4 regions of the Ruegeria sp. AL12 genome follow, and region 4 is predicted to be linked to each of the others. Evidence: riboswitches for the same ligand, from Rfam matches in the RefSeq annotation. Region 4 holds a riboswitch; each other region holds the start of a gene.
What was found. Region 4 has a riboswitch for cobalamin ahead of ACR0C6_RS15300 (aromatic ring-hydroxylating oxygenase subunit alpha). Riboswitches for the same ligand answer to the same signal wherever they lie in the genome.
Positions count from the first base shown of each region.

Region 1: it holds a riboswitch for cobalamin, as region 4 does, so the genes downstream of both, ACR0C6_RS07580 (DUF1636 family protein) here and ACR0C6_RS15300 (aromatic ring-hydroxylating oxygenase subunit alpha) in region 4, are expected to answer to the same signal.
Region 2: it holds a riboswitch for cobalamin, as region 4 does, so the genes downstream of both, ACR0C6_RS08815 (DUF1636 family protein) here and ACR0C6_RS15300 (aromatic ring-hydroxylating oxygenase subunit alpha) in region 4, are expected to answer to the same signal.
Region 3: it holds a riboswitch for cobalamin, as region 4 does, so the genes downstream of both, ACR0C6_RS19375 (hypothetical protein) here and ACR0C6_RS15300 (aromatic ring-hydroxylating oxygenase subunit alpha) in region 4, are expected to answer to the same signal.

Region 1 is NZ_JBQFXN010000001.1:1,501,524-1,509,257, reverse strand. It holds gene cobN (cobaltochelatase subunit CobN) at 1-1,006, opposite strand, end outside; gene cobW (cobalamin biosynthesis protein CobW) at 1,012-2,067, opposite strand; gene ACR0C6_RS07580 (DUF1636 family protein) at 2,069-2,440, opposite strand; cobalamin riboswitch at 2,533-2,739, opposite strand; gene ACR0C6_RS07575 (SLC13 family permease) at 2,967-4,823, opposite strand; gene ACR0C6_RS07570 (hypothetical protein) at 5,247-5,438, shown strand; gene ACR0C6_RS07565 (AAA family ATPase) at 5,802-7,734, shown strand, end outside.
Region 2 is NZ_JBQFXN010000002.1:209,949-217,682, forward strand. It holds partial or broken gene ACR0C6_RS08795 (GH1 family beta-glucosidase) at 1-1,098, shown strand, start outside; gene ACR0C6_RS08800 (glucokinase) at 1,072-2,130, shown strand; gene ACR0C6_RS08805 (carbohydrate kinase family protein) at 2,161-3,087, shown strand; partial or broken gene ACR0C6_RS08810 (D-lyxose/D-mannose family sugar isomerase) at 3,152-3,769, shown strand; cobalamin riboswitch at 3,870-4,066, shown strand; gene ACR0C6_RS08815 (DUF1636 family protein) at 4,165-4,521, shown strand; gene ACR0C6_RS08820 (ABC transporter ATP-binding protein) at 4,518-5,291, shown strand; gene ACR0C6_RS08825 (ABC transporter substrate-binding protein) at 5,308-6,258, shown strand; gene ACR0C6_RS08830 (FecCD family ABC transporter permease) at 6,260-7,270, shown strand; gene ACR0C6_RS08835 (inositol monophosphatase family protein) at 7,294-7,734, opposite strand, start outside.
Region 3 is NZ_JBQFXN010000012.1:7,362-15,095, reverse strand. It holds gene ACR0C6_RS19395 (bifunctional 2',3'-cyclic-nucleotide 2'-phosphodiesterase/3'-nucleotidase) at 1-1,751, shown strand, start outside; RNA gene ffs (signal recognition particle sRNA small type) at 1,791-1,889, shown strand; gene rsgA (ribosome small subunit-dependent GTPase A) at 2,048-3,073, shown strand; gene ACR0C6_RS19380 (alpha/beta hydrolase family protein) at 3,113-3,970, opposite strand; cobalamin riboswitch at 4,104-4,325, shown strand; gene ACR0C6_RS19375 (hypothetical protein) at 4,417-4,824, shown strand; gene ACR0C6_RS19370 (protein-tyrosine phosphatase family protein) at 4,816-5,328, opposite strand; gene ACR0C6_RS19365 (DNA polymerase III subunit gamma/tau) at 5,500-7,263, shown strand; gene ACR0C6_RS19360 (YbaB/EbfC family nucleoid-associated protein) at 7,664-7,734, shown strand, end outside.
Region 4 is NZ_JBQFXN010000006.1:69,134-76,867, forward strand. It holds gene ACR0C6_RS15295 (FAD-binding oxidoreductase) at 1-1,048, opposite strand, end outside; gene ACR0C6_RS15300 (aromatic ring-hydroxylating oxygenase subunit alpha) at 1,054-2,268, opposite strand; cobalamin riboswitch at 2,390-2,593, opposite strand; gene ACR0C6_RS15305 (hypothetical protein) at 2,648-2,788, shown strand; gene ACR0C6_RS15310 (hypothetical protein) at 2,860-3,111, shown strand; gene ACR0C6_RS15315 (hypothetical protein) at 3,120-3,344, shown strand; gene ACR0C6_RS15320 (DUF3833 family protein) at 3,374-3,916, opposite strand; gene ACR0C6_RS15325 (DUF3833 domain-containing protein) at 3,913-4,530, opposite strand; gene ACR0C6_RS15330 (MFS transporter) at 4,527-5,750, opposite strand; gene ACR0C6_RS15335 (hypothetical protein) at 5,750-6,295, opposite strand; gene ACR0C6_RS15340 (NAD(P)/FAD-dependent oxidoreductase) at 6,249-7,580, opposite strand.

The sequences.
Region 1 (7,734 bases), on a different contig from region 4:
CGGGTTCCTTGAAAGACGCAACTCCCGCCGAGATCCGTCCATCCACCTCGGGCAGAACCACATGCATGGCAAGATCGGCCGGGGACAAACCGCGTTCCGCCTCGGCCCAGGCTTTGCGGCGCGAGGTGGCGAGAGCGACCTGAAACACCGGCACGCCTGCCGCGTCCAGAGGCGACGTTCCCGACGCGCCTTTTCCCGAAAACGAGGTGGCGTTGACAATGGCCGATGGGTTCAGCGCAACAACCTGTTCCCGCAACCAGTCGGCGGCCACGGGCGCCTTGAGAGACGGGGCAAACAGGCCCACCGCCGCGTATCCACGGGCGCGCAGGCTGCGGATCAGCGCGGCGATCGGGGCGGTGTCTGCCGAGGTCAGGTAAGCGCGGTAAAAGGTGACGAGGATTCGTTTGACCTTGCCTTCGAACGCGGTTTCCACCGGGATTACGCCGCGATCCGGACACCACGCGCCACATTGGGGCAAGGTCTTGGCGCCCATCACCGGACCGGCATAAAGCCCCGCCGCCAAAGCCATCTGCGCCAGCGCCGCCTGTGCCGCGACCTCGCCGCCGGTATCGCACAGATGCGCCAGACGCCGCAGGGTCGAGACCGGCAGGGTGGAATAGTCATCCAGCCGCGTGTCCTCGCGCCCGTCAGCGGGCAGCACCGCCAGCGCGATGCCCTTGGCCTGCGCCAGCGCCAGAACCTGCTGCAACCCATAAGCCCAGTAGGGGACGCCGCCGATCAGACGGATCAGAATACCCTTGGCGCCCTCCATCGTCTGCTCGACATAGGTATCGACCGACAACGGGTGTTTCAACGCCGTCAAATTTGCCAGCCGCAGGGTCGGCATTCGCCCTTCCGGTCCGCCACCACGATGCCAGCCCGCCGCGAAAGCCCCCAGATCGCTGTCCGAAAACGACAGCACCACCAGTTCCGCCGGGCTCTGGCCCAGATCGGTTGGGGTCTCGGTTTCCTCGAGCCCGTGGCTTTCGCGGAAGACGACGTGCATGTGTCTTACTCGGCAGCCTCACGCACACCCACGAGGATTTCGCGGATTTCCGCCTCTTTGATATCGTCATGCTCGGCGATGACGACCAGACGCGAACGACGGTCTTCACCGGGTTCCCACGGGCGGTCATACTGGTGCCGTACCCGCGCGCCGACCGCCTGAACCAGCAGGCGCATGGGTTTGCCCTGAACGGCGGCATACCCTTTGACGCGCAGGATGTTCAGTTCATTGGCGAGGCGTTCGATATTGGCGATCAGTTGGGCCGGTTCGGTCTGCTCGGGCAGCTCGACGATGATGCTTTCGAAATCGTCATGCTCGTGATCGTGATGGCCGTCGTGATGCGAGGGTCGGGCGTCCATGTCATCCTCGGCGGCGGCTTCCAGACCCAGCACAACGCGCACGTCCACGACACCTTCGGCCACTTCGACGACGGCCAAGGGGCGCGGCGCCTCGGCGGCGATGATCTCGCGCGCTTTGGCCACGCCTTCGGGGCCGGCGAGGTCGGGCTTGGTCAGCAGAATGATGTCTGCGCACGAGATCTGATCCTCGAACACCTCGGACAGGGGCGTTTCGTGGTCGATCGAGTCATCGGCCATGCGCTGGGCGTCCACCGCTTCGACATTGGGCGCGAAACGGCCTGCGGCCACAGCCTCGGCATCGGCCAGGGCGATCACGCCGTCGACGGTGATCTTCGAGCGGATGTCAGGCCAGTCGAATGCCTTGAGCAACGGTTTCGGCAGGGCCAGACCGCTGGTTTCGATCAGGATGTGATCCGGGCGCGGCTCCAAAGCCATCAGGGCCTCGATGGTGGGAATGAAATCATCTGCCACGGTGCAGCAGATGCAGCCATTGGCCAGTTCCATGATGTTTTCCGCCGGGCAATCAGGAATGGCACAGGATTTCAGGATGTCGCCATCGACGCCCACATCGCCGAACTCGTTGACCACGACAGCAAGGCGCTTGCCCTGCGGGTTCTGCATCAGGTGACGCACCAAAGTGGTCTTGCCCGAGCCCAGAAAGCCGGTGATCACTGTGACGGGGAGTTTTTCGAGGTTCGACATGTCAGGCTCCAATGGGGGGAATGCGCGAGGCACAGTTCTTGCGAAAATGTTCGGGGCGTTCGCGCCATTTCACCAAACCATCTTCAGTGGCCAGATACTTGGTCGCGCCGTCGACGATGACGTCGACATGATCTGTTTCGTTCAGGTTTTCATACACGAAGGTCCAGCGGCCCGGCCCGCGCAACACGATCGAACAGCCTTGATCGCAGTTTGACAGGCATTCAACGGCTTTCACGGTGACACCGTCGGGCAGGTCTGCCTGTTCCAGGGCCTTGTGCAACAAAGCGCCCGGGCGTTGCGCGTCATCTTCGACAGGCAGGCCGCGACGGCAGGTGGTACAGACCAGCAACTCGACTGGTGCGGTCTCGGTCATGTCTCTCATCCCCCCAAATCCTCTTCGCGGGGGACGGGGTTTCATGCGGGCCACGATTGGTCATGGACCCGACACCGGAACACCCCGCCCGGTTTCAACTTCGGTCGTTGGCAGGTCTCCCGGCTTGCGGATGCCAGAGGCGGGCCTCTGTCGGATGTCCCGCCTTCCCGGCTTTCGGGCCAGTGGCATTGGGCATCCTCTCCGTTCACGGTCGCGGGGGCGGCTGCGTTTGGCGGCAAGACCGTTGACGCATTCCCTTTTCATCGGCTGTCACCGACACCAACGAAAGGGACATGCGGCACCGCTGGCCTGCTTGTCAAGCGAGTCGCGTGCAAGAATGATGCAGAGGCATGGAAAGCGACCTGTGGGCGTCGATGGGCGGCATGGTGTGCCGGGCTTCAGCCCGAGATGGGCCGGGCGACGAACGGTATCTCAGCAAGGGGCGTAGACCATGGTGAACGGGAGCCTTGACTGTACCTGTCCCGATGATGGGAAAAGACCACCGAACACCCCGGATCCTCTTGCGCTAATAGATGACGTTTATCATGAGCAGCGAGACGACCAGAAACAGCGCCGTCATAATCCCGCCGGAGCGGACGAAATCCATCACCTTGTATCCGGCCGGACCCATGATCAACGCGTTTACCTGATGGGTTGGGATGATGAAGCTGTTCGAGGTCGATATGGCGACCGTCAGGGCAAAGACGGCCGGGTTTCCACCCGCCGCCACCGCAATCGATACCGCCAGAGGCACCAGCAGAACCGTGGCCCCCACATTGGACATGACCAAAGAAAAGGCCGTCGCCAGAATGGCGATGCCGGTTTGCAGCGACCAGAGCGGCCAGCCGTCCAGAATTATCATGATCTGCTGCGCGATCCACGCGGCCGTGCCTGTGTTCTGCACGGCTTGTCCCAAAGGTATGAGGCAGGCGAGCAGGAATACGGTGTTCCATCCGACCGCGCGGTATGCCTCGTCCACGCTGAGCACACGGGTCAGCATCATGCCCACCGCGCCGGTAAGAAGACAGAGTGAAAGCCGGACATCCGTGAACAGGATCAACGACAGCGAAATGGCGAAGAATGCCAGGGCCCAGCCGACTTTTTGCGGCCGCAGCTCGTCCTGAGGAAAGTCCGTCGTCACAACGACGAAATCCGGATCTCGTTTGATCCGCATCAGGTTGTCCCATCTGGTATGTGCCACAAGCATGTCGCCCGCCTGAAACTTTTCGAGCCCGATCTGAGTGGATTCGTGATCCTCGGTCTCGACATGGCTCAGCGTCTCTTCGCCGCGGTGAATGGCCAGCAGCGACATCCCGTAGGTCTTGCGAAACAAAAGCTCGCGGGGGCATTTGCCGATCAGCTTGCTGTCGGGCGTGATGACCACCTCGGCCACGCCTGCATTGGTTGGGGCGAACTCTTCGACGAAAATGTCCAAATCCGGAAGAACGGTCAGCCCATATTTCTCGGCGAACTTCTCGACCTCCCAACGGCGGCCGACGATGGCCAGCCGACACGGCGCTGCAATTTCCGCTGTCAAAACCTGAACCATCGAGGTTTTGCCGCGATAGAAGGTGGAAATGATGTACAGGTGGTTTTCGTGGTTGATGTCGGCCAGAATCTCGCCGACCAAGGGGCTGTCCTCGGGCACCACGACTTCGAACACATCGGCTTTGAGGCCATAGACCCTTTGCAGGTATTCCTGTGTCCCTTGTCCGGTACCCGTATTGTCAGGCCCTTCAGCCTCGGGCAAAACCCAGCGTCCCAACAGCAGAAAGTATCCAATTCCCGTCAGGATCAGAACCGCACCGATCGGCGTGACCGAGAACAGGCCGAAGGGCTCCATTTTCTGAGAGGCCGGCAGACTGTCATTTGCCGTCAGGATCAGATCGTTCAGCAGGATAAGAGGAGACGACCCCACCATCGTCATGGTGCCGCCCAAAATGGCGCAGAATCCCATCGGCATGAGCAGGCGCGACAGCGGTATGCCCGACCGTGTGGAAATTCGGCTGACAACCGGCAGAAACAGAGCAGCGGCGCCGACATTCTGCATGAACGAGGATATGACGCCAACGGTGCCGGAAATGATTGGTACAACCCTGCCTTCGGATTTGCCACCGTATTTGAGGATGACGGCAGCCACCTTGTTCATGATCCCCGTCTTGTCCAGACCGGCCCCGACGATCATGACCGCAATGATCGAGATGACCGCATTGGATGCGAAGCCGTCGAACAGAAGGGTGACATCCGCCAGATTTCCCAGCCCGGGCGCGTAGCTGAGCAAGCCTATGAGAACCAGAACCAATATGGCGGAAAGGTCGATCCTTATGATCTCGGAAACGAACAGAAAAACGGTGAATGCCAGCAGGGTGCAAACGACCCCCATCTCGAAGGTAAAGGCAATGTGTTCCACAATACGTCCAGAACTTTTTCTTTGTTAGAGTCCTAGTTCATCCTTCCCGAGTTGTCATGAAGTTTCGTTTTTTGGCGATGTTGAGACATAAAATTGCTCAAAGGCTGCTGTGTGAGCAATGCTTTCGGGAACCCCATTTGACGAACGCGTCAGAAAGAAGGATTGGACAAATTGCATGAAGAAGTCAGCACGTTTCGTACCGGCGCGATGCCGTTCCAACCAGGTCGAAGCAGCATAGGTAATGGCAGGTCAATTCCAGCCATGGACGACAGACAATCCGACAGCTTTGTTTGCGGCACCATTCTGCGGCTGCCTGAACCGCGCAATGGGCCTGCTTGGCCGTCCCTGATCGCAATCTGACTACAAGAAAGGTCTGTACCCAAATGGCTGGGACCAATGGTTCAGGTCACCAATTCTGATCATTTCGAGATGAAGATGCCAAGGAAGTACGGCGAGGTGTTGCCTGAACGCAAGCTGGCGGCATATGCCAAGAATGCTCGCAGTCGGATGGAACAGAACCAGATCGAAACACGAAAAATCCAAATTTTGGTTGGATACTGGACCTCGAAGAAAGACAAAGTACCGTAAGTCATTGGAGGTATTGGAGGCGAGTACCGGAATCGAACCGGTGTACACGGATTTGCAATTTTGGCTGCGTCGTGTTCACGGATACCCAGCTTTTCGGCAATTATTGCGTCGATCCGCTGCTGAATTATGGCGTCCAAGTCCATTTGATTTTCCCTAAGTTAGCTAATCTCTAGTGTGTCTATAGCATTGTTTTTATAGGTTTTTTTAGCTTGCTGGGCAATGCGGTTTTACCAATGATGGAAGGGCTGACGGTGGTGGGCGATAGTCCAAACTGACGCGATCCGAAGGCAAAGAAAAACCCGCTGCGTGTGCTGCGCAGCGGGCCGAAATCGTAACCCTGTTTTGCCGAAAGGGTCGTCAGATATGAACGACATTAACCCCACACCGCCACATCCGCAACAAGACGCTTGGGAACGGGCCACAGCCGAACGGAACTGGCTGGTCTTTGCGGTCACACCGCCTGTTCCACAAACCGGCAAGACCGGCAAATTTCCGACCGACCGCGTGGCCAGTGAGTACCAGCACGAACAGGTCAACTTTGACCGCCCGGTATCTGCGGACCAAGCGGCCCGATACACCTTCGCGGAATTGTCCGCGTTGCTGACCGGCCTGACACCGGTGGGCGAGATTACCCACTACGCAGCCGGATACCTGCCACGACCGGGCAGCGCACTGGTGATCGGTGATCTGGACAATTGCCGCGATCCTGCGTCTGGCAATATCGAACCGTGGGCGCTGGGTGTCCTGTCGGCAAGTCGGACATATGCCGAAGTTTCGGCCAGCCAGACCGGCATTCGTCTGCTGATGGAACGCATGGAAGGTGACGACCAGCACACCAGCGGTGAAAAGAACGGGGCCGGGTTTTTCGCAAACGGCAAGCGCGGTGCGGTGCTCACCTTTGACAAACTGCCCGGTTATGAAATTCAGCCAGTGAAGGCACCAGCCGTGCGCGATGCGATCCTTGCAAGGCGGGGGCACATGGCACTGGCTAACGAACGTCACACCGCAAGCGTTACGGACCCGGTTGATTTCGCGACGGTCGGGCAATTGCTGGCCGTTCTTCCGAACCCGGATCATGATTACGACACGTGGCGCGATGTGGGATATTCGATCAAGCATGCGCTGGGCGATGATGGCTGGCCGTTGTTCGAATGTTGGTCTGCACAGGCACCGAAGAACCAGCCAAAAACCACGCTGAAAATCTGGAAAGGTTTGAGCCCTGACGGGTCGATCACGTTCGGCAAACTGGTGCATATGGTCAAGGCTGCGCACGGTGGAGCCCTGCCAGCCGCTGTACAGGTCGTGATGGACCGCAGACGGGCCGAACGTCACATGACGCACATGCCAGCCGCTGTGCCGCCTGATCTGGCCGCACACATGGCCGTGATGCCTGCTGTAGCACCGCAGCCGCCTGTCACGATGGCCACATTCAAAGCGTACGAACTGGCGATGACACCGATCCCGCCACGCGAATGGCTGGTCAAGGATTGGATTCCGCTGAACACCGTCACGATGCTGGGCGGGGATGGTGGCGTCGGAAAATCCCTGCTGGCCCTGCAACTGGCTGTCAGTACGTCGTTGGGGCGTCCGTGGATGGGCATGGATGCGGGCTCTGGTCCCGTGCTGTATCTGTCCGCTGAAGACGACGCGGACGAACTGCACCGGCGTCTGTACGATATATCTGGCGGTTACCAGGTGCCTCTCAATATGATGCGCGATCTGACGATTGTGCCGATGGCGGGCAAGGATGCGATAATTGCAGCGCCGGAATTGAACGGCGTTCTGAAGCCCACACCGGTGATGCAACAGCTACGCGACCACATTGCCCTGATCCAGCCGCGTCTGATCGTGCTGGACACTTTGGCCGATCTGAACGGTGGCAATGAAAACGACCGAGCCCAAGCCCGCCAGTTCATCGGCATGTTGCGTGGAATTGCGATTGATTTCGGGTGCGCCGTGGTGTTGCTGGCTCATCCATCCAAGACCGGCATGGCGACGGGCGATGGCACCAGTGGCAGTACAGGCTGGAACAACAGCGTACGGTCACGCATCTATCTGGATCGTGTGCAACAGGACGGCGAAGAACTGGACAGCGATCTGCGCGTCATGAAACGGATGAAGGCGAACTATGCGGCTGCGAACGACGATGTGAACCTGCGTTGGTCCGCTGGGTGCTTTGAACGGCAGAAAGATTCCGACACAACGGTGGATCAGGCTGCGTTGAATCGTTGGCAGTCGAAATTCTTGGAACTGCTGGACCTGTTCACCGAACAGGATCGCAAAGTCAGTGACAGTA
Region 2 (7,734 bases), on a different contig from region 4:
CGCGAGGCCGGGTTTGACTGTTATCGTTTTTCGACCAGCTGGGCACGCGTGCTGCCGGACGGGCGTGGTCAGGTCAATCAGGCAGGGTTGGATTATTATGACCGATTGGCGGACGCCCTGCTGGAACGCGGTATCCGCCCCTGCGTGACGCTTTATCACTGGGAATTGCCGTCGGCGCTTGCGGATCAGGGGGGATGGTGCAATCGCGATATCGCGGATTGGTTCGCGGATTATACGCAGGTCATCATGGGTCGGATCGGCGACCGGATGTTCAGTGCCGCGCCGATCAACGAACCCTGGTGTGTCAGTTGGCTGAGCCATTTTGAAGGCCACCATGCGCCCGGTCTGCGCGATATCCGCGCCGCAGCCCGGGCGATGCATCACGTTTTGTTGGCCCACGGGCGGGCGATTCAGGCCATGCGCAGTCTTGGGATGGGCAATCTGGGTGCCGTGTTCAACCTCGAATGGTCAGAGCCAGCAGATGACAGCACGGAAGCGCGGCTTGCGGCAGATCGCTACGATGCAATCTACAACCGGTTCTTCCTAGGCGGGGTTTTCAACAAAGAATATCCCCAAACCGCCTTGGAGGGGTTGGAGCCGCACCTGCCCAAGGGCTGGCAGAACGACTTTGAAACCATCGGCACACAGGTCGATTGGTGCGGGTTGAACTACTATACCCGAAAATTGATTGCCCCGGCGGACGCCGCCTGGCCCGGCCTGCAAGAGGTTCCCGGACCGTTACCCAAAACGCAGATGGGATGGGAAATCGATCCCTCTGCCCTTACCCGCTTTCTTGTCAGAACAAGGAAAGACTATACGGGCGCGTTGCCAATCTATATCACCGAAAACGGAATGGCGAGTGAGGCGCGCGTGCAGGACGATGATCGTATCGATTATCTCGACAAGCACCTTGCGGCCGTACTGGACGCTTTGGCACAAGGTGTTCCGGTGAATGGCTATTTTGTCTGGTCGCTGCTGGACAATTATGAATGGGCCTTCGGGTACGAAAAGAGGTTTGGACTGGTGGACGTGGATTTCGAAACACTTGCGAGAACGCCCAAAGCGTCTTTCATGGCGCTGAAATCCGCCCTGTCCGGTACTCAGAGCGTCTCTCAGCCGTTAGCGCAACCATTCGGTGCCGTGCATGAGCATTGGAACCTGGTTGCGGATATCGGCGGTACGAACACTCGTCTGGGCGTCGTCACGAACGGAGAATTGGCAGATCTTCGGAAACACCCGACGGGGACATTGGAAGACCTGCTCGAGGCGTTCCATGACCTCAGGGACGAGATCGGAACCAACCCACAGGCCGTCGTAGCAGCCGGAGCCGGGCCGGTCAGGGACGGAACAATTCAGTTGACCAACGCGAACCTGGATCTTTCGGAAACCGAGCTGACGAAAGCAACAGGAGCAGAGCGCACTTTTGTCATAAATGATTTCACCGCTGCGGCGTGGTCGGTGGCCGAGGTGACCAGGTCGGATGTTGCGGTCTTGCAGGGTCAGGAGGCGCCGCCCACAGGCACACGGCTGGTTGTAGGGCCCGGAACCGGGCTTGGCGTTGGTGCTTTGCTTTTTTCCGAAGGCAGGTATCACACGGTCTCCGGCGAAGGCGGGCACGTGGGCCTGTACCCGCGCCATCGCGACGAAGTTGATATCTTTGAGGCGGCACGTCGCATCGCACCGGGCTGTTTCTTTGGGGACAGCCTGGCGCTGGAAGCAGAAATGTTCCTGAGCGGAACCGGCCTGCCGATCCTTTATCAGGCGGTTGAATTGGCATCCGGTCAAGCGCGAACTCAGGCGCGCTCCGCAAAGGACATTCTGAACGATGCCCGCAACGGCACCGATCTGGTCGCCGAAAAGGCGGCGCAGATTTTTACCACCCACTTAGGTGCTTTGATGGGTGATCTGGCGGTCACCTTGATGCCGGAGGGGGGCGTTTTCCTTGTCGGCGGCGTTGCCGAGAAAAACCGCTGGCTATTCAGTGACAACTTCAAGGATGCGTTCAACGGCGGCGGCCGCTTCAGCGACTTGCGCCGCTCCCTGAACCTTTACGTGTCTGAACAGGCAGAGTTCGGGATCATCGGCGCAAACAACTTCTGCAAGAACGCGCTGAGACAGCAACCAGACTAACCGAAGTTTCTTACCTAGAAGGACCAAGACATGATCCTGTGCTGTGGTGAAGCGCTGATAGATATGATTTCAGAACCGACCGCATCGGGCGCAATTGGTTTTGTGCCACATACTGGTGGTGCAGTTCTGAACACAGCCGTCGCGATGGGACGTCTGGGTGTTCCGGTAGGGATGCTGACAGGTTTGTCATCGGACATGTTCGGCCAGCAATTGATTGATGCGCTGAAAGCGAGCCATGTGGACACGACACATGTGATCATCTCGGACCGTCCCACCACGCTTGCCTTTGTGCAGCTCTCGGATGGACACGCGACTTACAGCTTTGTCGATGAAAACACCGCGGGCCGGATGTTGCTGCCCGAAGACATGCCCGATCAGCTTCCTGCTGTCTCTGCCCTGTATCTCGGTGGAATCAGCCTTGCGTGTGAACCTTGCGCAGATGCCTATGCCGCCCTTCTGGACAGCCACGGTTCCGACCGGGCAGTGATGCTGGACCCGAATATCCGCCCGGATTTCATCAAGGATCAAACCCGGTTTCGGACGCGTTTGAACCGCATGATCTCGCGTGCGGATATCGTCAAGGTTTCAGACGAGGACCTGGACTGGATCATTCCGGGCGCTGAAGCCGAATCCGCAAAAGCGTCTGTGCTGTTGCAGGCGGGTCCTTCCGTTGTCATCGTCACCCGTGGCAGTGACGGGGCGCACGGTTACCTGGCGGATGGTTCCGAAGTCTCGGTTCCCGTGAAGCCCGTTGAGGTGGTCGATACGATCGGCGCAGGTGACACGTTCAACGCCGGCGTTCTGACCGAGCTCAGCCGCGCAGGGCATCTGACCAAGTCAGGTCTGCGCGGATTGACGGTTGAAAGCCTGCAAGCAGCCATGGAACTGGGCGCTGACGTGGCGGCCGTGACCGTTTCCCGAGCCGGGGCAGAACCCCCGTGGGCGCACGAACTTTGATCTGCGGGATGGCATGATGAAACGATCCGAAATCAACCACTTCAAGCCCTAAGCCCAGACGTTCATTCAATCTTTCGGAGCCGTGTTGCCACCCTTTGCGGATTGATCGCCCGAGAAAATGCGCATCTCTTTGGTCGAAACTGTCCGCAGCCGCAAGCTGGGATGGGACATTACCAATTACGCACAAGGCCATTTCGACGAACATTGCCTATTCCTGTTCACTCTAAACAATGGTGAGGTGAAGGATCTGAAATCCGGGCGTGGGATGCTCTGTGCAGAAAAACTGTTGATCTCGAAAGACGATCAGCTTTCTCCGATGCACCGGCATATCGTTAAGGCAGAAGACATCATCAACAGGGGCGGCGGCGATCTCGTTCTGGAAATTCATGCGTCGGATCCAAACGGTGGCGTCGACCGCGACAACCCGGTGACGGTCCCCAGCGATGCCTGCCCCGTAACCTTGCAACCCCAAGAATACGTGCGGCTGAAGCCGAGGCAAAGCGTAACTCTGATGCCCGGCATCTGGCACGCTTTTTGGGCCGAGCGCGGCGATTGCCTTATTGGCGAGGTATCGACCGTGAATAACGACCGCACCGACATTGGGTTTGAAAAGCCAATTCCACGGTTTTCAAAGGTCGAGAAAGATTCCGAACCGGATTTCCTTCTTGTATCAGACTATTGACACCGTTCGGTCCGGGCTGGCGCAGCAGGACAGCTGGGTCAGCTGTCGCAATTCCATCTACCAACGCCTTCGTCTGCCGCTTGACAAGTCTGGCATTGCCAGACTAGCTGAGCGGGATGGTTCCATAAGGGATGAAAATGGGAACACGGTGCGGCACTGGAATGTGCCAAGTCCGTGACTGCCCCCGCAACTGTAAGCGGTGAGCGACGCCACTTCACCACTGACCCGCATGGGTTGGGAAGGTCGGCCAAGCAACGACCCGCAAGTCAGGAGACCTGCCATCGCACTATAAACCAACCCGAGGCGGGGCGTCTCGGAAGGAGGCTTGATGGCGCGTTTGCGTAATATCCGGGTATGTGCCCTCTGTCTGCGTCTGGCAAACGACGGAGATGGCGATGACCTGCTATTCTGATCACTACGTTCTGATCTGTTCAACATGTCAGGGGGCGATGTCTGCCGAGGCTGCGCAAGACGTGCTGGATGCCCGGTTGCCTGACGGTTTTGAAACCCGAATGGTGGCCTGCATGGCAGGTTGTGAACGGGCCATGACCGTCGGATTTCAGGCCCCGGGCAAAGCGCAGTACCTGTTTGGCGATATCACGACATCACACGACCTGTCCGCCCTGGTCGAATTCGCGACCCAGTTCGGCGACAGTGACGATGGCTGGACCAGCGCCTCGGACCGCCCCCCGGCCCTTTTCGCAAAGACCTTGTCGCGCATGCCCGCATTGCCGTCCGGGGGGGGATCATGAGCTTTCTGGTTGCCGAGAATTTGGAGTACTACGCGCTCAATGGCGATGTCCTGTTGCAGGATGTATCCTTTCGTCTGGAAGAAGGATCAATTCTGGCAATCGCAGGGCCGAACGGCGCCGGCAAGACCACTCTGCTGAAACTGCTGTGTGGGATCGAACGGATTGCCTTGGGTGATGTTTGGATAGAAGGCCAAAGCCTTCGGACCCTGTCCGCCCGCCAACGTGCCCGCTCCATTGCTGTGGTCGGGCAGCAGGAAATGCCTGACGGGCGGATGCGCCTGCAAGACTATGTTGCGCTGGGGCAAATCCCGATTCAAGGCGAACGTTCGATGGCTCAGCACAAGGCTGATCTGGAACGGGTTCTGACGACGACCGAGCTGTCGCATTTTGCCAACAAAACGATGGGTCAGCTGTCCGGCGGAGAACGTCAGCGCGCACATATCGCGCGCGCGTTGGCCCAGAATCCGTCCTTGCTGTTTCTGGACGAGCCAACCAACCATCTGGACCCCGATGCCAAGGGGCACATGCTGTCTCTGGTCGCTGATCTGGGGGTAACTGTCGTCATGATCGTCCATGATCTGGTCATGATCCCGGAATTCGCCACCCATGTGGCGCTGATGAAAGCCACGCGTCTGACGGGGTTCGGGCCTGTTGTCGAAGTTCTGACCCCAGACCGGGTACGTGAGACATTCGGCGTGGATTATCTGTGCTTTCAGCACGAAGGCCGCATGATCCCCGCACTGGATATCCGAAAACGGAAACTGTCATAATAACAGGAACTTAAATATGATGCAGAAACTCTGGCCAGTGGTCGTCTTCGCTGGCTTGGCAAGTGGGGTGGCCGCAGAGGGCGTCACCGTGGACAATTGCGGCGAACCGCTGGCTTTTGACTCGGCGCCGGAACGTCTGGTCGTGCATGACATGAACATGACGGATATGGCCTTTGCGCTCGGCCTTCAGGACAAGATCGTGGGGCTTACCGGAATTACCGGCTGGTACAAAACAAGCCCTGATTTTGATGCTCAGCGTGGCGACATCCCAGAGCTTGCCCCCAAATACCCGACCATTGAAAACCTTGTGGCCGTCGAACCCGATCTGTTTTTTGCCGGTTGGTACTATGGCATGAAACCCGGCGGTGACGTCACGCCCGACACGCTGGAACCCTTTGGTATCAAGACCATGATCCTATCCGAAAGCTGCGTGCATCTGGACAAGGATCGCCCCGAGGCCAGCATGAACCTGTTGTTTGATGACGTTCTGCGTCTGGGCACGGTCATGCAGGTCGAGGACAAGGCCGAGGCGCTGGTTGCCCGCTGGAAGGACCAACTGTCCGCCATCGAAGCAAAAACAGCCGATCTGGCGAAGCCCCGCGTATTCCTGCTGGACGGGCCGGCCGATGCTCCGTTTACCGCGGGCAAGTTCGCCATTCCCGATGCAATGATCGCAGCCGCGGGTGGCGAGAACGTGACGCATGATCTGGATACCAGCTGGGGTCGCACGTCGTGGGAGGCCGTCGCCGCGGCTAACCCGGAATTTCTGGTGCTGCTCGACTATCAGTCCGGCAACGGCGCAGAGGACACTTTCCAGTTCCTCAAGGATCACCCGGTGATGTCACAAACGGACGCGGTAAAGAACGAGCGCTGGATTGGCCTGCGTTACGAGGAACTGACGCCCGGCCCGGCAAATATCGAGGCGATCGAGAAGATGGCGAAGGCGATGCACCCGGAGACCAACTGATATGGTCCGATTGGGCCGTTTGATTTTGCTGGGGGCGGTTGTTCTGACCGCCCTTTTGCTGTTGTCCATCGTCTACGGGACCACCCCAATCCCCGTGCGCGAAGTTTTTTCGGCCATCGGCCTTGGAACCGGTCTGGTGGACGGAGACATGACGCCTTTGCACCGGATCGTCTTCGACCTTCGCCTGCCCCGCGCCCTGTTTGCCGCCGTGATTGGTGCGGGACTGGGCGTCGTTGGTGTTGTTTTGCAAACAACGACGCGAAACGATCTGGCAGATCCGTTTCTGTTCGGTCTGTCCTCTGGTGCAGCTGCTGGCGCCGTTCTGGTGATCACCGTCACGGGTGATGTCCTGGGAATTTGGACGTTGCCGCTGGCGGCATTTTGCGGTGGTTTGATCGCGTCCGGCATTGTTCTGGCGCTGGTTCAGGGCTTGCGCACAAGCGCACCCGAAAAACTGATCCTGGCTGGCCTGGCGGTGTCCTTTCTGTTTTCCGCAATCACCAACTACCTGATTTTCTCTGGCGACAATCGCGCTGCTCATTCGGTGATATTCTGGATGCTTGGCGGTCTGGGACTGGCAAGATGGGAAACGTTCCCGCTTGTCCTGATCGGATTGGGCCTGATCCTGAGCTATTCACTTTACCGCAGCCGGTGGCTTGACGCGCTGCTGACCGGGGATTTCACAGCCTCGTCACTGGGTATTCCCGTTCAAGGACTGCGGTTCAGCATGTTTTTCGTTGCCGCGTTGGCGACGGCCAGTTTCGTTTCCGTTGCCGGTGTCATCGGCTTTGTCGGGCTGATGGTGCCTCATATTGCACGCGGCATCGCCGGAACTCTGCACCGAAACCTGCTGATCGTCTCGGCGATCGTGGGCGCGATTCTGCTGACATTGTCCGATATCTTGTCACGCCTTCTTCTGGCTCCGCAGGAGTTGCCCGTGGGAATCGTCACAACGTCGATAGGATCACTTTTTGTCTTTTTGTATTTGTTCAAATCTGATCGCGGGAGCTAGTTTTCCAGGGTTGCGCAACACTGTCATTTTTCGACATTGATTAGGTCAAGCAGTTCAGCATGCAGTTCAGGGGTTGCGGCGGAAACGACCGCGCCATCTGAATCGAGGGTTAACGCATGCCCGTGCCAATCGGTCATCACTCCGCCAGCAGCCGTGATCAGAGGTGAGAGCGCCAGATAGTCATAAGGTTGCAGATCGTAATCCACCACAGCATCGACATGGCCCGAAGCAAGCAAGGCATGGGGATAACAATCATAGGCAAATCGGCGCGTCTGCCCTGCATTCATCAGCCGACTGAACAGGTCAGGATGATCGCGATAAATTTTGTCGCCTTCATTCACGTACAAAACCGATTGATCCAGACGCGTGGTGTTCGACACCTCTATCGGTTGCCCGTTCAGGCTGGCCCCGTCACCAACCACACCCAAATAGGTCTCATGCAAGGCCGGCATTCCGACCAGGCC
Region 3 (7,734 bases), on a different contig from region 4:
CGGACCCGACGCTTGGGCTGACACGCACCGCCAGCCTGATCCGCAAGGCCCGACACGAGGCCACAGACGCGCTGGTGCTGATGTTCGACAACGGGGATTCGCTCCAGGGAACGCCGATGGGCGAATGGGCCATTTGGAACGACAATCCCCACCCGATGATGCAGGCATTCAAGGCGCTGGACTATGATGCGATTGGTCTGGGCAACCATGATTTCGGGTTCGGGCTGCCGACATTGGACAAGACCCTTGCACAAGCCCCGTGCCCGGTTCTGTGCGGCAATCTTTATCGATCCGGAGAACACCAATCATGGCAGCGTTTTGCGATCCTCGACCGTATCGTTAGGGTGGGAAACAAGGATATACCCATTCGCGTCGGCGTGTTTTCGGTTCTGCCACCGCAGACAACACGTTGGGAAGAACACAATCTAAACGAAACCGTAGAGGCGGACGACATCGTTGTCGCGGCACGGTCCCTGACGCGTGTCTTGCGCGAAAAGGGGTGCGATCTGATCGTGGCGCTCGCCCATTCCGGGCTTGGACACCCGGACGCAGCGACCGACACTGAAAATGCGGTTATTCCCCTGGCCGCGATCGAGGGCATCGACGCTGTTGTCGCCGGGCACACTCACCTGACCCTTCCCGCACGCACCGGCGCGCAAACCCCGAATGTGGATTACGTGAAAGGGCTGGTGCATGAAACGCCGGTTGTCATGCCCGGCTCGGCAGGCGCATATCTTGGAGTAATCGATCTGGCCGTTACCCCACAACCCCAGTCGGGGCTGCGCGTCGTCGACAGCCACGCCGAATTGCGCCCGGTTTCGGTGGGCGGCACCGCGATTGGCGAAGATTTGGAAATCGCGCATCTGGTTGAACCCGCACATCAGCAGACCCGTCAGGACATGGCCGCGCCCGTTGCACGCGTTTCGGACACATTGCACAGCTATTTCAGCTTCTGTGCGCCGGATCGTGGGTTGGCGCTTGTGGCCGCCGCACAGGCGGCCGCGTTGCGCCCTTTTTTACACGGCACCACGCTTGCAGAGCTGCCGCTGTTGTCAGCCGCGTCACCGGCCAAATGCGGCGGACGCTCTGGCCCCCGGCACTATACGGACGTGCCGCCCGGTGAAATCTGTCTGCGTCACGTGGCGGACCTGCATGTCTTTCCCAACGAGTTGCGCGCGGCTCAGATCACGGGCGCGCAGCTGCTGGAGTGGTTGGAGATGTCAGCCAGCGCATTCAACCAACAATTCCCCGACGCCGAGGCAGAGCTGTTCGACCGGGATCGGGCGGGATACAATTTCGATGTCATCTTTGGCCTGTCCTATCAGATCGACCCGTCGCAACCGGCGCGTTACGATGTCGGGGGGCAAATGATCCATCCCGGCCACAGGCGGGTGCATCATCTGACTTGCGCAGGCCAGGCCGTGCAACCCGATCAGGCATTTGTCGTTGCGCTCGATAATTATCGCGCAAGCGGGGGCGGACATTTCCCGCATGTGTCATCGGCCCCGGCCATCGATCTGCCCCCGCTGGATATCCGGGACATTTTGCGGGATTACATGACGCACCGCCTGCCACCCGACCCATTGGCCCGACAACCTTATCCGTTCTCTCTGATGCCGAAATCGGGGGTGACGACCATTCTTCGGACCGGTCCCGGTGCTTTCAAGTATGTCGACGAATTGAACAGGTTTGCCCCCAAGATTCTGGAGCCTGACGAAAACGGTTTTGCACGCATTCGGCTGACGCTCTGACGGGTTGTCTTTTGCCGAAGCCTTCCCTATATCCAGAGTCGAGAGGTTGGCGCGGGCGAGCGCCTCGCCAACCTGGTCAGGTCCGGAAGGAAGCAGCCACAACGAGCCCCGCTTGGGTCGATGTCCAACCTCTCACTTTACGAACCTTGGCCGCAGGAGGGCTTTATGATTGTAGCAAAGACCCTTCGGGCAGCACGGTTCTGACCTCACGGTATCGACTGACTGCCTGAACACATGACCCGGGGATGAGCGATCGCCATCCGTCGGGAGTGCTGTTTCTGACGACAGGCAAACCAATGTTTCTTGCACTTTCGGACCTTGGATGGTCCTCTCACTTTGCTGCGCAACACGCGGCTTATCCTTCCTGCACACCTTTTCGCATCACTTCCGTTCATCGGGACCGCCTGATCGGGCTGAACCCTGACGGCGAAGTCCCGTTGCTGACCCCCGATCAAACGACCGGCAGCTATGCTGTTGGCGATTGGGTTCTCGTCGATGACGACAAACGCGTGCGCCATTTGCTCGACCGGCGCAGCCTGCTGCATCGACGCGCCGCCGGTACAGGCCCCGCAATGCAACTGATCGCAGCCAATGTCGATGTGCTGTTCATCGTCAGCTCGTGCAATGCCGATTTCAACCTGCCCCGGCTGGAACGATATCTGGCGCTTGCGTATCAGGCCGGGTGTTACCCGGTCGTCGTTCTGACAAAGGCCGACAAATCGGCGGACCCTGACAGTTTCTCGGGACAGGTGCAATCACTGGACCCGTTCCTGACGGTTCTGGCGATCAACGCGCTGGACCCGGCAGAGGTTGAAAAGGTTCTGTCCTGGTGCCCCAAAAGCCAGACCGGGGCGCTGGTTGGCTCGTCGGGCGTTGGCAAGACGACACTTGCCAATACCATGACCGATCAGGATCTTGCCACCTCGGACATTCGCGAGGATGACGCGCGGGGCCGGCACACGACGACCGCGCGCGCATTGCACCGGATGCGCAACGGCGGCTGGTTGATCGATACACCCGGAATGCGCGCATTGCGCCTGCTGGACGCTCGGGACGGGATCGACGACGTTTTCTCGGACCTTACCGAGTTGAGCCGGGACTGCCGTTTTTCGGATTGCCAGCACAGCTCCGAGCCCGGATGTGCCGTGCAAAAGGCGATCAGCCACGGCACGCTTGATCCGGCTCGATTGGACCGGTGGCGCAAGCTTCGGCGCGAAGATCAGCGCAATTCTGAAACCGTCGCGCAGTCCCGGGCGCGGGACAAAGCGTTCGGCAAGATGGTCCGTGGCGTCATGAAGGAAAAGAAACTTCGCACCCGGTGATTGTTGGACGGTGCCCGGCCCGTCCTGCGCCGCGTCTGATCAGGCGATCAGTCGCGGCCAAACCGCTGCATTGCGCCGGGCAAATGCTCCGATATGACCCACCTCGGGCAACCCGAAATCGGCGGGGCTCAGCAGGTGGCGGTTGGCATCGGGGCCGTAAAGATCCGCAAGCCGCCAAACCGCTTCCGGCGGCACCATCTGGTCGTCCTCGAAGGTGAACAAATCCACGGGCGTTCCAGAATCCTTCCACTGCGCCGCAGGTAACTCATGCCCGATTTCAGGCACATAATTCAAAGGCGCGGTACACCATTTGCGCCACTGCCAATAGACCGATGCCGGCAGATCCGAGCCGAACCCGATCGCCTTTCCGGGAAGGTAGCCAAGGGCTCGGGCCAAAAGCGGCGCATGACCATACCAGAACAATCCTGCCAAACCCCGATAGGGCCATGGATGGTCGCTTAGGGTTACCAGCCCCGAACACACACAGATCATCCGGTCAATCAGATCGATATCCGGCTGCACAGGCCCCAACATCGCGCCGATCGAATGGCCGATGGTCCAATGCTGCGAATTGGGAAACCGTCTGCGCATTTCCGCCCGTGCCGCGGGCATGTCGATCAAGGCCCAATCCGCCATGGTCGCACGCGAATCTTTCAGGCGGCCGGTCAAGGAATGCCCGTAATCGCGATAGTCATAGGTCAGGCAGGCCATACCCTGCTCGGCAGCAAGCCATCGTGCGAAATGACGGTAATAATCGCGCGGCACACCCGTTGCACTGTTCAGAACGACGACGATTTCGGGCGAAGTCAGCGGGCTGTACAACCGGGCAGACAGTGTTTTCTGCCCGGACGGAAAGCGAAACTCTTCGGTCAATACCGTTTGCTCTGTGTCCAACATGTTCTCTGGCTTTGCGCTTGGTAAATCCGGTTTCAGAACCTCAACACCCTCGACACTATGCATGAACCAACACCGTATCCAGCATGACCAAGCGTCCGGCCAAAAGATCGGCTTGACTCGGTGCGTACTCAAACGCTAGCGGTTGTGTGATGGTTTCCGGCCTCCACAAGGGGTCGGGATGAAAAGGGAACACGGTGCGGTAATGTCTGGTCATGCAGGCAACAACCAAATCCGCGACTGCCCCCGCAACTGTAAGCGGTAAGCGATGCCGAAACACCACTGGCCCCGACGGCTGGGAAGGTCGGCAAAGCGATGACCCGCAAGTCAGGAGACCTGCCATCGGAAACGAAACCGAAACTCGGGCGGGGTGTCCGGGCAGGTCCTGACGGCATCACGCTGTTCCACCTGTCCCAAATATCCTGTCCACCAAGCGCGGAGGGCGCAGGATGATCTGGAAGACAAAAACACATGAATTCAGTGCAACGGTATGTCAGCGGACGGGCAAAACCTGCCCCGCTTTGGCGCGGCTGGCGCGCTCGATATCCGAAGCCATGGCCCAGGCGACCTCGGCCACCAGTGACGATTTCGAGATTGAGGGCAGCAGCGAGCTGTCACATTGCACCGAAGGATGTCATGCAATTTTCCGCGCGCGATCAGACAGCATTCGTGTCTTTTGCGGGACGCAGCCCGAAACCGCGATTGAGCCGCTGAACGGCTATGCCGACCTGATCTTCGGAAACACGGTCAGTGCGATGCCATCCGGCGTCGTGAAAACCCCACCCTGCGCGATGATCGAAGTTTCCACGATCCGGCCGCGAAAACCTGTTTGCGCGCCCGCGCAGATTTCAATCTGAATCCAGACTGACCTGTGCCTGGGCGCGCCGAGAGGCCCAGGCCATTTGCGCATCCGTTTCGACGGCGCAAGGGCGCACCGCCCGCAATCGTTGCAGCGCCGTGTCCGCGCGTTCGCCGCATTCGACCATCAGCCGCAGGACAACCATACCTGACCTGCCACATCCCCCGCGGCAGTGCACCAATACGCGACCTCCGCCGGACAGCGCATGCCGGGCCGCGGCGCTGACGGACGGCCACGCGTCATCGATCGCTTTTGTCGGCGCTCCGAAATCTTCGATGGGCAGGTGAACCCATCGGCTGGCGCGGCTTTGAATATCGCTGCCAAATTCCTGCGCCCCGTCCTGAAGCATTTCGACATCCGTCGTCATCGAAACAACAAGCCCCGGCTGCCACGCAGCGATCATGTCCAGGTCGCTGGAGTAATCTCCGCCGCGTCCGGGCATCGAGGTCAGTGCCAGCGTTCCGCCACCGACTTGCAGGGCGTAGATCACCAACTGCGACATGAATCCTGTCCTCCCCAAAAAACTCTTTACAAAAATGAGCCATTAAATCCGCTGATGCAGTTTAGTGCGAAAGCGACTCGTTTCTAAATCAAAAATCATCGCGCCACGCTGTGGACGCGGGCAACGGTGGCCACTACGCTGTGCCCAAGCACCGAATCCCAACGAGAAGACATGACAGACAGCTCCAGCCCCGCCTATCAGGTTCTCGCCCGCAAATATCGCCCGGAAACCTTTGCCGATCTGGTGGGTCAGGATGCCATGGTGCGCACCCTGAAAAACGCGTTCGCGGCCGACCGGATCGCGCAGGCCTTCATCATGACCGGCATTCGCGGCACCGGCAAAACCACGACCGCAAGGATCATCGCCAAGGGGATGAACTGCATCGGACCCGACGGAACCGGTGGCCCCACAACCGAGCCCTGCGGTCAGTGCGAACATTGTGTTGCCATCATGGAAGGCCGCCATGTCGACGTGATGGAGATGGACGCCGCCAGCCGTACGGGCGTCAACGACATCCGCGAGATCATTGACAGTGTCCGCTATCGCGCCGCCAGCGCGCGTTACAAGATTTACATCATCGACGAGGTTCATATGCTCTCGACCAGCGCGTTCAACGCGCTGCTCAAGACGTTGGAAGAACCGCCCGCGCATGTGAAGTTCATCTTTGCAACCACTGAAATCCGCAAAGTGCCTGTCACCGTGCTGTCCCGCTGCCAGCGTTTCGACCTGCGCCGGATCGAACCCGAAGACATGATTGGCCTGCTGCGCAAGATCGCCGAAGCGGAAAACGCCCAGATCGCCGAAGACGCGCTGGCGCTGATCACCCGAGCAGCGGAAGGATCGGCCCGGGATGCGACCTCGTTGCTGGATCAGGCGATTTCGCACGGGGCTGGCGAGACGACCGCCGATCAGGTCCGTGCAATGCTTGGACTGGCAGACCGTGGCCGGGTTCTGGACCTTATGGATATGATCCTGCGCGGTGATGCCGCCGGAGCACTTACCGAGTTGAGCGGCCAATACGCCGAAGGCGCAGACCCGCTGGCGGTGCTGCGCGATCTGGCCGAGATCACGCATTGGGTGTCCGTAGTGAAGATCACGCCTGACGCGGCGCAGGACCCGACGATTTCTCCGGACGAACGGACCCGGGGCCAACACATGGCCGAGGCTCTGCCGATGCGGGTTCTGACCCGGATGTGGCAAATGCTGCTGAAGGCGCTCGAGGAAGTCTCGGCTGCCCCCAACGCCATGATGGCCGCTGAAATGGCCGTTATTCGCCTGACCCATGTGGCGGATTTGCCCAGCCCCGAAGAGCTGATCAAACGGTTGCAAGATGCCCCGCCACCGCCGCCGGGCGGGCCCAATGGCGGCGTTTCGATATCTCGACCGGGCACCGGTCCGGCGCCGGCTGGCGCGGCCCATCCACCTGCCTATGCGCCGTCCCCTCGCGGTTCCGGTGGCGCACCGGTTGCAGCCCTGGCGCAGGATGCCCAGACGGCTCTTGCCCGGTACCCGACCTTCGACCACGTGGTGGAACTGATCCGGACCAATCGCGACGTGAAGTTGCTGGTCGAGGTGGAAAACGGCGTGCGCCTCGTCTCCTATCAACCCGGACGAATCGAATTTACGCCCGCCGCCCAGGCACCGGCAGATCTGGCGCCACGACTGGGCTCAGCCTTGCAACGCTGGACAGGAAATCGGTGGGCTGTCTCGATCGTCTCGGACGGAGAAGCCCCCACAATTGCAGAAATACGGGACGAGGCCGAGCTGGCACTGAAATCCGAGGCCGAAAAACACCCGTTGGTGCAGGCGGTACTGGCGCAATTTCCAAAGGCGAAAATCACCAGGATCGAAACGCCGGAGCAACGCGCCGCCAAGGTCGAGACCGAAGCGCTTCCCGAGGTGGAAGACGAGTGGGACCCGTTCGAGGAAGACTAACCCCGCCGCCCGTCACCCCCTGTTTCAAACGAAGCTGAACGAAGTTTCAATCGAACACATCCGCCTGCATGTCTCAGATCGTTTGTTGCGACACCGGCCAGCGGTAGGCGGCCCGTGACACTTCTGATCCGGATGCCGCGTAGCCATTCGAACCACGCCCAGATTTTCTTTGCCCTGTGTGATCAGTCTCGGCAGCAGGCCATATGCGCGCCAAGGACGATCTAGGCTTTTCGGACCTGCAGGCGAATATGGCGTCGCAGACGGGCGGCACGATCCTGCTGACGCCTGCGCCGATCAACATGTCGGCCGGAACGATAGAGCCTCCGACCGGCGGGAGAACCCTTGTGCCATGTGGCTGCTGCCCGTATCTAGAGCGCAAACGGAGACACAGGAGAATACTATGCTGAAAGGACTCGGCGGGCTTGGCGGTCTGGGCGACATGGCCAAGATGATGAAATCCGCGCAGGACCT
Region 4 (7,734 bases):
AGCAGCAGGCCAGAATGTACCCCGCGTCGATATCGTCTTCCGAGATCCCTCCGTTGTGGACCATATGGACCTCTCCGGCAGTTTTCTTGACCTTGCAGGTCCCGCACACGCCGAAGGTACAGCCTGACGGAATGTTCAGGCCAACCGAGCGGGCGGCGGCAAGCACCGTGTCGGTCTCGGCAACCTTGGCCGTCACGCCCGAGGTCGCGAACAGGATCTCGGCGCTGCTGTCGTCGTCCAGAACAACGTCATCCAACTCGGGCTGATCCGCCTCGGTTTCCACCGGCGCGCCGAAGCTTTCCTGATGGTAGTTGTTCATATCAAAACCAAGACCGGCCAGCGCGTCGCGTACCGCTTGCATGAAGGGCTCAGGACCGCAGCAATAGACTTCGCGCTCAAGGTAATCCGGCGCCATCAGCCCCAGCATCAATTGGTTGAACTGACCCTGATATCCCGTCCATGGGCGGTAGCGGTCCGGCTCTTCCACCACGAATTTCAGGTCCAAACCATCCGTGCGGCTGGCCATCTGTTCCAAGCGCTGGCGGAAGATGATCTCGGATGGCCTTTTGGCGCAGTTGATGAAGACAACGTCCAGATCGCGGCCTTCGTCCCACATGCAGGTGGTCATCGACATCATCGGTGTGATGCCTGAGCCAGCCGAGATAAACAGGAACTTGCGCGCATCGCTCAACGCGTTGGTGAACAGGCCCGCAGGCCCAATGGCCTTGATCCGCATGCCGGGTTGAAGATTGTCAAGCATCCAGCGCGTGCCGATACTGTCGGGTTGCGCTTTGGCGGTGATGGTGATCGACCGCGGCCGCGACGGCGACGATGAGATCGTGTAGGTGCGATGCACAACGCCTCCGGGCTGGTCGGGCGCCGGAATCTCGAGCGTCAGGAACTGACCGGGGTGATAGGCGAACTGCGCCCCCGAGGGGGCACGGAACGAAAAGCTGGCAGTGTTCGGCATCTCGGGCACGACCGAGACACATTCCAGCATCTCTCCATCCTGCCAGACGGCTGATGAAAGCGTGTTCAGGTCTTTCATCAGACTTACTCCGCCGCCATTGAGTCAGGGGCCAGGCGGGCCGACACTGTGTTGCAATACCAATCCACGAATTGCAGCACACCGGATTCCTGAATGGCTGAATATGGGCCGGGCACATAGGCCGGGCTGTTGATGCCCTGCTGGTTGTCCTCGACCACCTGTCGATCTTCGTCATTCGTGGCGACCCAGACTTCGGTCAGGCGTTTCACGTCATAGTCAACGCCTTCAACCGCATCCTTGTTGACCAGCCATTTGGTCGTGACCTCGGTCTCTGTCGGGCCGATCGGCGTGACGCGGAAAACAATCGAGTGATCGGCAAGAAAGTGGTTCCACGTGGTCGGATAGTGGAACTTCAAAAGCGATCCCGCATCCGCAAAGGGCGACCGGCCCAACCAACGGCGCACGGCGGATTTCCCGTCCATCGTATAGCTCTCGGCCCCTTCTTTCAGTGGCATCCGCGCCAGTCTATATTGGCCGTCCTCGTGCAGATAGAACTGCGATGGCATACCCGCAGCCTGGCACCTGTCGAAATGGGCTTGCATATAGGCTGGGGTTTCGCCACCTTCGATCCCCGTCACACCCGGATCATCAGGGAAGGTCCGGCACAGCGCAGGGTGGTTTCCGCCGCAGTGATAGCATTCGCGATTGTTTTCCCAGACCAGTTTCCAGTTGCCGTTCTCGATGATCGAGCTTTCAAAGGCGACCTTGGCATTCCCCAGATCATGCGGCTCAAGATACGGGCGGGCGATATTGGCGAACACGTCGAAATCCGGAGCCTCATCCGCCAGACAGATATAGACCAACCCGGCAAGCTCGCGGCAATGGACAGTCTTCAGACCATGCTGTTTGGGATCAAAGTCCGGCCCCATGTCGCGGGCCCACAGCAAAGAGCCGTCCAGCTCATAGGTCCATTGGTGATAGGGGCATACCAGCTTGGGCGCATTACCCTTTGCGGCCTTGCAAATGATCGATCCACGGTGGCGACAAGTATTGTGAAAGGCGCGGATCTGATTGTCTGCACCCCGTACGATGATCACGCGGTAGGCGCCTACATTATAGGTGACATAATCGCCCGACTTCACCAGCTCACACGCCGGAATGGCGAATAGCCAGTCGCGGTAGTGGATGGTTTCAAGGTCGGTCTGAAAAATCTCGGGATCGGTGTAAAACGCCTGCTCCAGAGCGTAACCCGGGTTTCGACGCGCCAACAGGCTTTGCATGTTGTTCACTTCTGGCTCTCCTGCCGCGCCCCGCGGCATTGCTTGGGCAGGTGACAGGGAGGAACCGTCCGGAGGCGCGCGAGGACCACGTCCGAAATCCGTGCCCCCACCGCCACCCGCGGTTTGACATATCTGAGAGGCTGGTTTCCGGACTTGAAAGGGGCTTGCACCCGGTTGCGACACCTTCCCGGGATCCTCGTCCCAGTGGTTGATTGTCGAACCTGACCTTCCTTACCGTTGCGGGGGCAGTGCCGGAATTCCACCGGCTTCCCAATTCTCCGCTGTCTGAGAATCAAACAGCGGCACCTCACGATGGCAGCCTACTTTTTACCCGCTTGGGCGCTGAAATGCTTGCGACATTTCCGGTTTCAAAACAGACATGGAAATTTTCCGGCAGCGTGGACGGCGCCGGGATCACAGTCCTTGGCACAGGGGCGTGGCAGGCCCGCCGGCATGGCGTTTTGCGGTGGCCGATGGCCTTGCGATGGATGCGGCCACGTCTGACATCGGCGCCGCCTAATTGTCCCCCAACCGCGACGGCGAAGGCCCGGCTGCTCTGATCAGAAACGAAACGCTGGGCGTCGCCTGAGCATGGCTGGAAAAGAGAGTGTCAGGCCAAATGAAGGAGGTTTGCAGCAAACCCTTTTAGGTGAAGTTGATCCGTTCGGGATAGTGCTGGCTTTCAATGGGGCAGGTGAAAAAGGCCAATATCCGTCATGCGAGAGTTGCCAGTCCATCCTGTCAACGGCCGGTAGAAAACCTCATTTTGTCCATAAAAAATTGTCTTTTTCGGGAAAAACCATTACGTTTTCCGAAAATGGTGGAAAACACCGGAGGCAGTAAGAGAGCAGATGCCAAAACCGAAAACAGGTGTTTTGCGGACAACAGTTCCTTCGCGCCTCATGGGAAAACGAGATGGCCTGTTTTTCCTCTGGGGGCAGATAGAACGCGCGCGCTTGAAGGTCGACGGCTGCGAACGCGCCGAGGGTGCAGCCCCGGACGGGCCAAGGGCGAACACGGCCGGTGAGGTCAAGGGATCGACGACAGCATTGGTGGACGAGTTTATTTTCTACTGACTTTTGTGATGAAACCGGGCCTGGCAGCCCTATTTCTTCTCGAAGAACAGGATGACTTCACCCAGACGGACGCCATAGCGTGAGACATAGGCGCGGTTCAGCAGACGGTCGTCATCCAGCAGCCACATCCAGTCGTCGAATTTGACACGCATGGTCCCGTCCTTGATCGGCAGGTCGATCTTGTATTTCCAGTTGAACGTATCCCCGCGTTCAATCCCGCTGGCGGTACCCAGTACGCCAGGAGCCGTACCGGTCCACGCATCCTCTCCGGTTTTGGTCAATGTCCAGATGCGTTGTTCCGTCGCGCCATCGTCGTAGACGAAGTCTTCGACCAGTGTCAGGGTTTCGCCGTCCCATGTCCCGTCGATATCAACCGTGAATCTGCGGGGGATATTTCCCAAAACATCCTGAAACTGACCGTAGGCCACTGTTTTGCCTTCGAAAAATTCCTCGAGGTTCAACTGTCGGTCCGACAGAAACGTTTTGGGTACCTTCGGTTTGCTGGAGCAGGCCGCCAGAAGTGCAAGGCTTGCGATGGCGACGCAGGCGATGAAAGAGCGAAAGGTGATCATTGCAACGGCTTCCTTTCCGAAGTCGCGTCATACCCGTTTGACCCACTTGGATGAATCGGTTTCGAACTGGGGCTTGGACGCATTGTGGCGATCAGTTCCGCGACCTTGACGCCAAACTTGCGCATCTCGGACCGATTCATGATGACGCCGGTTTCTGTCAGATACATCCAATCGGTGACATCCAGTGTGTGTCCACCAGCGTCATCTGGCAGAATGATACGATAGGTCAGTTTCACCGTGGACCCCGAGATGATGCCCCGACCTTCGCCCACGATATCATCCGCTATTGCCGTGAACGTGTTGCCGGTTCCCAGCGTCAGGTACCATTTGCGGGTCATCTGTTTTCCGTTGGAATAGGTGAAGTATTCGGTCAGCGTGCCCGAGTTGCCTTGCCATTCGCCGGACATGCGCGCGACAAAGCTGTTCGACATTTTGCCGTTGGGGCCATAGATCAGGCCCTCGGACAAGATCTCTCCGTTCAGGTGCTTTTTCAGGGAAAAATCTGGCCCAGTGCCACTGTAATCGGACGGCGATTGCGCGCGAAAGCTCAGCAGCCTTGCACGGATGAAGACAGCGGTCAGAAGGACCAGAAGGATGATGGTGAAAGCGTTCATTTGCTTGTGACCTCGGTGGGCAGGGTCAACACCATCCCGAACGCTCCGACTTTCAGGATGCAGGGCAGCACCGCGTAGGCAAGATTGAGTGTTTCCAGTGCCTGTGCGGAATTGGTTTGACCGGGGGTGAAACCGCTGCGTTCCAGCAGCGGCAGAGTGAAAAAGGCAGCCAGGGCGAGGCCCAGTTTGCCAGCGAAGGACCAGATGCCAAACGCGGCTGATGCGTTCAGCCCGGCCCGTGTAAGCACGACCGAGAACATGGCCGGCAATACGACCATATCCGCGCCCAGCGCCGCGCCCGAGGCGAGACAGATCATTGCAAACCCCGCAACGTTTCCTGCACTCAGTGTGGCAGCGCCAATAAAGCCGGCGATCGAGAGGGGCATGGCGATGATCAGAGTCTGTTTCGGGCCAATTCTGTTGCTGAGTTTTGCCCAGAGCGGGACGCTCGCGCCTGCGCTCAGGAAGAACAGGATCAACAAAGGACCCGCCTTGCCCGGCAGTTGCAGCCGGTCTTCCACAAAAAACAGAAACAGGGTGGAGGTTATGGCAACCGGGAGACTGTTGACCAAAGCCAGCGCAAGAAGGCGCAAGCCACCTGCCTGACCCAGCCCTGCAAAGGACAGGCCTGATCCGGTGATCGGTCTGCGACGCCAGATCGGGATCGTCAGTATCAGGGTCAGAACGGACAGCAGCCCCAGAAACGCTCCGAATGCGGGGTAGCCTTGGGAGTGTGCCCCGAAAGCAACCAACAGGGCCGGAGCGCTGGCTGCGATGACCACCCCGGTCAACTGCCCGCCTTCACGATAGGCGGCCAGTATCATCAGCTCTTTCGGATCGGTTCGCTTCGCCAGAGTTGCGCTGCGACCATACAGAAGAATGGTTCCCAGGCTGTACGCCGAGAACAGCAAGATCAGGATCGCGACCAGTTCCGGCACGCTGGCACCCTGCGGCAGATTGAAAAGCAGGGGAAACCCGATTGCCAGCCCCAAAGCCGCCATCGCCGCAAATGCAAGCTGGCCGCCGGGCCATCGGTCGATTGCCCAACCGATCAGCGGATCCTGCACCAGATCCACCAAGCGGATCACCAGCAGCACCGTACCAATGACCCCAAGGCCAATACCCAGGTTCACGGCTGCAAAGCGCGGCAAGTGGATATAAAGCGGGATACCCGCCGCAGCGAGCATCAACGCATAGAGACTGACCCGGGGATAGAGCATCACCGCCCCTGTAGCCTGCGCGTGAAAGACGCGGACCGCGTGTTGTCTCCCAGGAACACGGACATGAAACTGCGCTTGATGCCCGGATACGCCATGGTGCAGGTCTTTTGCCCGTTCAGCCAGAAACTGACCTTGTCGGGACCATCAGAAACCGCCAGATAACTGTCCCCTTTTGCCACGGCTTTGAAACACCGGTTCAGTTGGTCGCGAACGGGTGCTGAACGGCCGATGCGGTCCATCTCGTCAAGTGTCGAGTTGACCAGCGCTTTCTTCTTGATGTTCTTGCGATAGGTCAGTTGCAGGGCGATATCTTCGCTCCAACTGAACGGCGCACCTTTGGGCGTGTAGAGTTTGGCGTCATAGATTGGCAAACCCAGATAGCGGAACGTCGCGGTTCCGCGCAGTTGGGCATCGTTCAGTTCTTCCGTGACCGGTGACGCGACCAGCCCATTGGGGATCAGCAAGGAAAGTGCAAGAAACGCTGTGCGCCATATCGCCTTATTCAGCGGCAACAGATAGGGCCGGGTCTTTCCCAGGAATGCCATTTTCAGCTCCGATGGTTTGCGGGGCGCCATTTATTCGAGCAACGACATGCATCGCGCTGGCTATCCCGTCTTCGTGAAATCCGTGCCGGTTGTAAGCACCGGCAAACCAAGTTCGGTTCTGTCCCTGCATCTCGCGGATTTGCCCCTGCGCCTTCAGGGCGGCCTTGTCGAAGACCGGATGGGCAAATTCGACCTGGTCAAAGATCTTTTCCGCGGGAATTTCTGATGAAGCGTTCAGCGTTACAAACAGCGGGTCACTGTCCGGAATGTTCTGAAGCCGGTTCATCCAGTAGGTTACCCCCACATCTCCGGCTTGCGAACGATAGGTCCAGCTTGACCAACAGGCGCGCCGCTTTGGCATCTGACCTGGGTCACAATGCAATATGGCCGTATTGGGCTGGTAGCGGATTGCGCCCAATGCAGCGGCTTCCGCGGGGGTCGCGCCATCACCTAAAATGGCAAGCGACTGGTCCGAATGGGTGGCCAGGATGATTTCATCGAACTGATCCACGGCGCCCTGGCTGTGGATGGTGACGCCCATCTCGTCACGGGATACATTCTGAACGGGGCTGGCCAGACGTATTTCCGCCCCCCGCGCACGAAGGGCCGCGTCGATCCGGCGGACATACTCTATGCTGCCGCCTTTGACCGTGTACCATTGATGCTGGTTCGCACGACCACTTGCCAGCAAAGCGTGATTGCGGAAAAACTGCACCAAAGAGCGTGCGGGGAACTGATCCACGAACTCGACCGGAGTAGACCAGATGGCACCGCACATCGGCATCAGATAATTGTGCCGGAACCAGTGACCCAGCCGCAGCTGGTCCACCAATTCGCCAATCGTGGTGTCATCGTCCTTGGCGGCTTCGGGGGCTTCTTTGCCAAACCGCAGAATATCAGCGATCATTTTATAGTAAGCCGGACGCGCCAGATTGCGCTTTTGAGCGGTCAGTGTGCGCAGATTGTTCAACCCGTATTCAATGCGGCCATTGTCGATTGTCGCGCCAAAGCTCATCTCGCTTTCGATCACGGGCACGCCCAGCTCATCAAACAGCCGGGTCAGGTAGGGATATGTCGCATAGTTGAAGACGATGAAGCCCGTATCGACCGGTTGATCCCCGTTCTTTCCGGCCATCACCGTGCGGGCATGGCCACCAAGCCGAGGTTCGGCCTCATAGACTGTCACGTCGTTGTTTTCTGAAAGATAGTAAGCGGCGGAAAGTCCCGAAATGCCTGCACCTACAATCGCGATTTTCTTCCGTACGCCCCGGGGTTCGTCGAACATTCCAGCCTCTTTATGTGACAGTTTACAAAAAGATACGCAGGGTAGGCATAAGTGGATCAATCCGATTAGAAGTTTTTAACAGATGCACTACCTTATGGCTTCTGGTTTGAGCTTCCGTGACCTGCGCTACCGTTTTGATCCGAAGCGGATGCGA